Regions from separate parts of the Ewingella sp. S1.OA.A_B6 genome, predicted to be linked through region 3. Evidence: predicted binding sites of a transcription regulator. Region 3 holds the regulator's gene; each other region holds the start of a gene.
What was found. Region 3 encodes Fur, which represses iron uptake genes when iron is present. Its sites were predicted from a motif close to ATAATAATGAGAACNACTATCAA; they were not measured.
Positions count from the first base shown of each region.

Region 1 (2,208 bases), on a different contig from region 3:
TAATTCAGCGCATAGGTCTGGCGGTAAATGCGGTTAGTCTCATCGCCATACTGGCTTTTCACCAGGTCGCTGGTGTTGGTGTTTTGCGTATCACCCGCATACAGGTTGCCCTGACGGCCATTATAAACCTCCAATTCCAGCGACTGCATTGGGGCGAAATCCCAGCGCAGCAGGCCATCGATATTTTTATCAATCACCCCTTCGCGCCCCGCAGGCAATGTGTCCGCGTAGGTACCGGTGCGTAAAGACTGATGCCCTTGGTTGATGTCCTGCGCGTCAGCCTGAGTTTTGCTGTAGCCGCCAAACAGGCGGAAGCTGAATTGATCGCCGAGCGGACCGGCCAGACTGAAGTCGGTACGTTTGGTCGAACCTTCCTCATCATGCTGCGGCACGTTCATGTAGGTATTCCATGAGCCGTGCAACGCTTTGGTATCGCGTTTGGTGATGATATTCACTACGCCACCTGCCGCACCGTTGCCGTAGCGCGCAGCGGCCGGGCCACGCAGCACTTCGATGCGTTCGATCATATCGGGCGGTACCCAGGCGGTGTCGCCGCGGGTATCTCGCTCGCCACGCCAGCCCTGACGCACCGAGTTGCGGCTGTTGGCCGGCAGGCCGTCGATCAGGATCAGGGTGTTTTCTGGGCCCATACCCCGAATATCGATCTGACGGTTATTGCCGCGCTGGCCGCTGGTGGAGTTGCCGGTCAGGTTAACGCCGGGCATGGTGCGAATCAGTTCGTTAATATCACGGGCCGGAGGCCGTTTTTTGATTTCATCCGCAGTGATGGTGGAGACGCCCGGTGCCTGCAGGTTTTGCTGCGCGGCGGTGACCATGATGGTGTCACCATTGAGGTCTTCAGTTTTACCGTTCTCTGCTTGATCTGACGCTGCTGCAACCGTTGTGGGGTTGGTGGTTGCGGCGCTGAGAGAGGTAGAGAATGTGCTGGCCCCGAGGCCCAATCCTAAAAGCGTCGCTAAAGAGTAGCTGGACAATGTGTTGTTCATGTTCGTTCCTGGTCCGGTTTCCGTTCCTGAACTACTGGTTGCAATGGCTGCATGAGGAGAGATAAAAGCCAGCAGCAGGACGGCCGGTGATCGTGTTGTGTGAAGTCAATTTGTGTCGTCAATCGTTGCCCACCTATTATGGGCAGACACACACTATTGCAAATGAAAACAATTATCAATACCATTCCCTTTATCGTTTGGCGTAACGCTGAAAATAACATCCTCATGTAACTTGTTATAAATAATGAGGTTATTGTTATGTTAAATAAATAATCCATAATGTGAGTAGGGATGTTTAAAATGGGATCAGAGTCAGAAAGTGGCACGCTGTTGTCCAGCAGGCATGCGGGGAGTAACCGCTGGTGGCTGGATATTGCCCGACGCGGGACACCATGGATTGAGCCTTCAGGGCAGGGAAACTGGAAAGTCACCTTCTTCTGGCGTGACCCGCAAGGCAGCGAATTTACCTCGACCTGTGAACGCGTGTGGATCAACATCACCGGCAAGACCGATCATCATCAGCCCAATCCTCCTCAAAGCCTGCAACGCCTGAATGGCACCGATGTCTGGTTCTGGCAAACCGACATGGAAGCGGGTTGGCGCGGCAGTTACAGCTTTCTGCCGGCCACTGAAAACCGGCCTTTTACGCCGTCGTCAGACGATCCTCATACCAACATGATGGCGCTGCGCCACTGGTGGCGTGACCGCTTTACCACCTCGACTGCCGACATCCTCAATGCGCACCGCAGCTGGCCCGGCGGGCGCGGGCATCGCGTCTCCGGGCTGCATATGCCGGACGCACCGGCGCAACCGGCGTGGCGAGATTTCGACAATTTCGCCACCGGTTGCGGCCGCTGTACGCCAGCACCGCCGACCTTGCTACAAAAACATCAATGGCATAGCCCACGCCTCGGTAACAGCCGCACGGTTTGGGTCTATACCACCGGTGACAGCGATCCCGCCTCGCGCCCGCTGGCCATTCTGCTCGATGGCCAGTTCTGGTCGCAGCAAATGCCGGTCTGGGAACCGCTTCATCAGCTGACGGAGCAGGACAAACTGCCCGAAGCCGTTTATCTGTTAATTGAGGTGATCGATATCGAACACCGCAGCCGCGAACTGACCTGCAATGCTGACTTCTGGCTGGCGGTGCAGGAGGAGCTTTTGCCGCAACTGCGCGCCTGGGCGGCTTACAATAATTCGG
Region 1 is NZ_JBLJFK010000013.1:21,039-23,246, forward strand. Features, by position in the region: gene ACMV8I_RS18155 (TonB-dependent siderophore receptor) at 1-1,007, opposite strand, end outside; gene fes (enterochelin esterase) at 1,308-2,208, shown strand, end outside.
Region 1: a site for Fur is predicted at 1,164-1,186, ahead of fes (enterochelin esterase). Genes of this name have one in related genera too.

Region 2 (2,208 bases), on a different contig from region 3:
GATGCAGCGCGGACATCTCGATGCGCCGCAGGATGATTGGATCGCCGAGGAAGTGCCCGTCGCGCTGGTCTACAACGGCATATCACATGTGGTGATGATGGCATCGCCGAAAGATCTCGACGCCTTCGCGTTGGGGTTTTCGCTTTCAGAAGGGATTATCGATTCGGTCGCAGATATTTACGCAATAGATGTGTCATCTAACTGCAACGGCATAGAAGTTAACATTGAGTTATCAAGCCGCCGCTTCGCCGGGCTGAAAGAGCGTCGCCGCGCGATGGTTGGCCGCACCGGCTGTGGCGTCTGTGGCATTGAGCAACTTGGCGATCTCTTCCGCCCGCTCGCCCCGCTGCCGTTTACTCAAACCTTTGATTTAGACCATCTGGATAGCGCGTTGCATCAGTTGAAATCGGTGCAGACCATCGGCCAACTGACCGGCTGCACCCACGCCGGTGCCTGGCTAAGCCCACGAGGTGCGCTGCTTGGTGGCTGTGAAGACGTCGGCCGGCACGTGGCGCTGGATAAAATTCTCGGCCAGCGAGCGAAAAAACCAGAGTGGCAAGCAGGCGCCGTGCTGGTATCCAGCCGGGCCAGCTATGAAATGGTGCAAAAAGCCGCCATGTGCGGTGTCGAAATTCTGTTCGCCGTTTCCGCCGCCACTACGCTGGCCGTCGATGTCGCCAAAGGCTGTAACCTTACCCTGGTCGGTTTCAGCAAACCGGGCCGGGCCACGGTGTATACGCATGAGCGGAGACTGAAACAATAAAGATCTCGGCAGAATGGTCCGAATCGCACCTTAGACCGTTTGCAACAAGCTTTAGTTAAACTCACTCTAAGGCCTGTATAACAGTACCTTACGTATACCCGCACAAAGTGCGGAGCATAGATAATCATTTTCAATATCATTTAATTAACTATAATGATCCGACTGATTACGCGGTACTTACATCAGATAGTGCCGCCCTACACTATGGAGACGATGAACATGAGTTATTCACTGCCATCACTGCCTTACGCATACGACGCACTCGAACCGCATTTCGATAAAGAGACGATGGAAATCCATCACTCTAAACATCACCAGGCCTACGTTAACAATGCTAACGCTGCACTGGAAAGTCTGCCAGAACTGGCAAAACTGTCCGTTGAAGAGCTGATCGCTAACCTCGATAAAGTGCCAGCAGACAAGAAAGTTGCGCTGCGTAATAACGCAGGCGGCCATGCCAACCACAGCCTGTTCTGGAAAGGCCTGAAAACCGGCACAACCTTGCAGGGCGACCTGAAAGCGGCGATTGAACGCGACTTTGGCAGCGTTGACGCGTTCAAAGAAACCTTCGAAAAAGCAGCTACCACTCGTTTCGGCTCAGGCTGGGCGTGGCTGGTGCTGAAAGACGGCAAACTGGCGGTCGTTTCTACGGCTAACCAAGACAGCCCGTTGATGGGCGAAGCCGTTTCTGGCGTTTCCGGTTACCCACTGCTGGGTCTGGACGTGTGGGAACACGCTTATTACCTGAAATATCAGAACAAACGCCCTGATTACATTAAAGCGTTCTGGGCTGTAGTGAACTGGGACGAAGCAGCAAAACGTCTGGCCGAAGCGAAGTAATTTCGCGCCGCCCTTAACCGGGTTACTAGTTCGCACCATGGCGGGGCCTTCCCCGCCTTTTTTATGTCCTAATCCCGCCGTCTATTTATTCCAATACCAGACTCCGTTCGCAGTTCTTAAATAAGTCCTTTTTTTCCCTAAAGTTTCTCTTAAGTTCTTCCGATATGCCTTCAACGAGGCTTCACGAAAAATACAATTCAATAAGCAAGGACATCGGTGGAGAACCGTTATGGGAAATAGAACAGGTCTGTCACAACGCATTGAAAACCTAAAAGTCGGTACCAAACTTGGATTGGGTTTTGGTTTGGTGCTGGCCATCGCCGTGGTGATCGCCATTGTGGGTATGGTGAAGTTCAAAGATATTAGCAATCGGGCCGAAAAAGTGGATTTCAGTAACCAAATGAATACGTTACTGAATGAAGCTCGCCTCAGCCGCACGTTATATCAGCTCAATTACAACCCTGACTATCTGGCTAAAAATCAGCTCATCATCGCTGAATTGCAAAAGCTCATCGATTCGTCGAAAGGCCGGCTGGTTTGGGACGCACAAAGCCAGGCCAATCTCGATCAAGTTCCGGTAAAGATAAAAGAGTACGACCAGGCCC
Region 2 is NZ_JBLJFK010000011.1:38,551-40,758, forward strand. Features, by position in the region: gene fdhD (formate dehydrogenase accessory sulfurtransferase FdhD) at 1-763, shown strand, start outside; gene sodA (superoxide dismutase [Mn]) at 983-1,603, shown strand; gene ACMV8I_RS17140 (methyl-accepting chemotaxis protein) at 1,833-2,208, shown strand, end outside.
Region 2: a site for Fur is predicted at 881-903, ahead of sodA (superoxide dismutase [Mn]). Genes of this name have one in related genera too.

Region 3 (2,208 bases):
GGCGATTTAAAGGTAATATTTAGTGCCGTTGACAACTTTATCTCACATCTGCGAATACCCGCATTAAACCCAGGGACAGGCTATATCAACATCAAGCACACGAAGGCGATAACGCTGTGCACTAATGCCCGATAAACTTATGCTCCGATCCGCAAGGTGTGCCGCAGGCATGTTCTCCGTGCGGCGAGTTTGCTATTATCTGCGGCATTATTGCCTGCAGAGTAAGGCTTTTCATTGAGAACAAGAGGTTAGAAATCTTATGGCCGTAGTAGGAATCTTCTTTGGATCCGATACTGGTAACACCGAAAACATCGCAAAAATGATCCAAAAACAGCTGGGTAAAGATATTGCCGAAGTCCACGACATTGCGAAAAGCAGCAAAGAAGATCTGGAAAAATTCGATATTTTGCTGATCGGTATTCCTACCTGGTATTACGGTGAAGCGCAGTGTGACTGGGACGACTTTTTCCCAACGCTGGAAGAGATAGATTTCGAAGGTAAGTTGGTCGCGCTGTTTGGTTGCGGCGACCAGGAAGATTATGCCGAATATTTCTGTGACGCGATGGGCACCGTGCGTGACATCATCGAGCCGCGTGGCGCAGTGATTGTTGGTCACTGGCCAACGGATGGTTACCATTTCGAAGCTTCTAAAGGCCTGGCTGACGACAAGCACTTCATTGGTCTGGCGATCGACGAAGATCGTCAACCTGAACTGACCAATGAACGTGTTGATGCCTGGGTTAAGCAGGTTTCACAAGAATTGAGCCTGGCTGAGATTATTGGTTAATCTGTCTGCCTGAATTCATTCAGGGTCAGGCGTTACATACTCGCAACATTTAGAGGCGAGCTGATTGGCCCTGAGTCGTTTATAATGAATTGAAAGGCGCTATCTATTATTGAAATTAACAATTTAATCGCTACAAAATTGTAACTTTCGACGGTATCAAGGTACACTCAGATCTGCTGTTTTTACTCATGATCAAGCCGTTGCGATATCTTCACTGCAACCATAAAAGATATGATCTTTGTTAACAGGAAATCGTTTTATCTTGAACCACAGGCTTCATGCCTCAACGCGACTCGCATAGTAACAGGACTGAATCCGCATGACTGACAACAATACCGCACTGAAAAAAGCTGGCTTAAAAGTCACGCTTCCGCGACTCAAGATCCTGGAAGTGCTGCAAGCGCCGGAAGGTCATCACGTCAGTGCGGAAGATTTGTACAAGCAACTGATTGATATGGGCGAAGAAATTGGTCTGGCGACGGTTTACCGCGTACTGAACCAATTTGATGATGCGGGGATCGTAACCCGTCACAATTTCGAAGGCGGTAAATCTGTTTTCGAACTGACTCAGCAACATCACCACGATCACCTGATTTGCCTGGATTGCGGCCGTGTGTTCGAATTCCGCGATGAATATATTGAAGGTCGTCAGCGTGAGATTGCCAAGAAACATGGCATCAAACTGACCAACCACAGTCTTTATCTCTACGGCCACTGCGAACTGGGTGATTGCCGCGAGAATGACAACCTGCATAACGACAAACCCTTAGTATAGTTTTCCGGTTTTGACATCATGCGTACTGTCATGCAGAACTATAATTAACCGCTGAAAAGCGGTTTTTTTATGTCTGCTATTTCACGCCCGCTCTTTTGCAGAGATAAAAACCCCGGTGAACCGGGGTCAGATAGTATGAGAAAGAGGGTTAAGATTTACCGTCAACCTGCTCAGCACGGCTGAAACGCTTACCCTCTGCTGAAGCGGAGCGAACCCAAACCTTGCCACTGACCTGCGGTTTTTGCCCGTCATCATAACGCAACCACTGCTCACCTCCATCCAGTGAATATTCGATAGACAGTCCCGGCAGTGAAACGTTAGCTTCCAGTTTGCCATCCGCAATACGAGCACCCGGAACGGGTAGACGGTAAACGACTCCGGCCGCGTCCATTTTCGGTAATTCACGCTGGCCCATCAGGTTAGCGAACAGTATCCACTCTTTATGTAACGCCTGGGTATCGACGTGGTGCGTTTTTCCGCCGGCAAACTCACGCCCTGCTTTGTAATCCATTTCCCAGTCCGCGCGGTGCCACGCACGTTCAGCCAGTGGCAACAGGCGCGGATAAATCATGTATTCCATGCGCTCATCGGTCCGCACCACTTCGCTCCACAACTGGGCTGAAATCCCGAAAGCACCCGGCCATGG
Region 3 is NZ_JBLJFK010000001.1:81,386-83,593, reverse strand. Features, by position in the region: gene fldA (flavodoxin FldA) at 260-787, shown strand; gene fur (ferric iron uptake transcriptional regulator) at 1,107-1,562, shown strand; gene ACMV8I_RS00405 (beta-N-acetylhexosaminidase) at 1,711-2,208, opposite strand, start outside.

Region 4 (2,208 bases), on a different contig from region 3:
ACTCATGACCAAAATTCGGGTCGCGTCCAGCCCCATCAATATCACAATAAAAGAAGGCAGCATCGTAACGGTGCGGCGCACCCAGATCGGAATGTAGAATTTAACAAACCCCTGCATGACGACCTGCCCGGCCAGCGTGCCGACGACGGTGGAGGAAAGTCCGGCAGCAACTAAGCTCAAACCGAAGGTGATGGCGGCGGCATTGCCGAGCAAAGGTTGCAGAGTGAGATAGGCCTGATCGAGTTCGCTGATGCCACTGTGTCCGCTGAAGTGAAACGCGGCAGCGGCGGTGGCCATCATCGCCAGATTGACGAAACCAGCGATAGTCATAGCAATGCTGACATCCAGCTTGGTGGCAGAATAGCGCTGCTCTTTCGACGCTTTCCCTCCCCGTTGGGTGAGTGACGAGTGCAGATAGATCACGTGCGGCATGATGGTCGCCCCAAGGACTCCAGCGGCAAGATAAACCGCATCCCCCGACGGCAGGCTCGGGATCAACATCCCTTTTCCTAATTCCACCATATTAGGCTGCGAGAAAAACAGTTCGACAATATAAGCTGCCGCCACAAACAGCAGTAAACCTGCAATCACCCATTCCAGCGGCTTCTGGCCGCGTTTTTGCAGAGCAAGAATGATAAAGGTCGCAATACCGGTCAGTACCGCACCCTGCAGCAGCGAGACGCCTAATAAAAGTTTGAAACCTATCGCCGCGCCGATAAACTCAGCCAGATCGGTCGCCATGGCAATGATTTCAGCCTGCACCCAATAGGCCCAGACGGCAGGACGGGGAAAGCGATCGCGAATATGTTCGGCCAGATTTTTACCGGTAGCGATACCTAATTTGGCAGAAAGTAGCTGGATTAACATTGCCATGATATTCGCCCATACCACCACCCACAGCAACCGGTAGCCAAAGGAGGCACCGGCCTGGATGTTGGTAGCGAAATTACCCGGATCGATATATCCGATGGCGGCAATAAAAGCGGGGCCCATCAGAGAGAGCTTAATTTTGCGGGAGGCGCGGCCGGAGGACTCGACACGGCTGTTCGGCATATCAGTTAACCTTACTTTTTTTACGGTTACGGCAATCACATCTAAATAATAATGATTATCAAGTTCATTTAGATTGATCTAAGTGATTTCTCTGATAGGCATGACGCTAGTGAGGTAGTATCTACCGGGCCTTCTGATGCGCCCCTTCCAACAACATACGTTTCCAGAAACGCGTATTTTTAACAATTTATCTGCCAGCTTCTTTAACAACGTAAAACAGATAACTATCCCGTTTCAGTACGCATTACGGCGGATAATAAAGCTAGCACAGTAGCTCCAGATGTGCCTGTTTTTCTAACATCTTGATGTTTTGTGTCATCCGCTCACAAATGTTGCAATTGATGTCTGTAATTTCTATATTTGCAAGCCACTTCACGTTTTAAATGTACGCGTTACATAAAATGTCCGTCGAAATATAGCCTGCCTCTAATTTGGAGCACCCATGTCCCATATATTGCACTTTGTATTAGCGTTGGCCGTTGTGGCTGCACTCGCTTTACTGGCGAGCCGTGATCGGAAAAGTATCCGTTTACGTTTCATCGTTCAGCTGTTAGTCATCGAAGTTCTTTTAGCCTATTTCTTCCTGAACTCATCAATTGGTTTAGGTTTTGTGCAAGGCTTCTCAAACATGTTTGAGAAATTATTAGGCTTCGCGGCGGAAGGGACCGGCTTCGTGTTTGGAGGCATGAGCGATAAAGGATTAGCGTTCTTCTTCTTGAAAGTCTTGTGCCCGATCGTGTTTATTTCTGCACTGATCGGTATTTTACAACACATTCGTGTACTGCCTTTCGTCATCCGTATCATCGGTACGGTGCTGTCGAAAATTAATGGCATGGGAAAGCTGGAATCTTTCAACGCCATCAGTTCCCTGATTTTGGGCCAGTCAGAAAACTTTATCGCATATAAAGATATTCTGGGCAAAATGTCAGAAAAACGCATGTACACCATGGCAGCTACTGCAATGTCGACGGTTTCGATGTCGATTGTCGGTGCTTACATGACCATGCTTGAGCCACGCTTTGTGGTTGCCGCTCTGGTCCTCAACATGTTCAGTACCTTTATCGTACTGTCACTGATCAACCCTTATAAAGTTGATTCAGAAGAAGACCTGCAAATCGGCAATACCCATCAGGGTCAGAGTTTCTTTGAAATGCT
Region 4 is NZ_JBLJFK010000016.1:46,054-48,261, reverse strand. Features, by position in the region: gene ACMV8I_RS19810 (Nramp family divalent metal transporter) at 1-1,053, opposite strand, end outside; gene ACMV8I_RS19805 (NupC/NupG family nucleoside CNT transporter) at 1,496-2,208, shown strand, end outside.
Region 4: a site for Fur is predicted at 1,099-1,121, ahead of ACMV8I_RS19810 (Nramp family divalent metal transporter). Genes of this name have one in related genera too.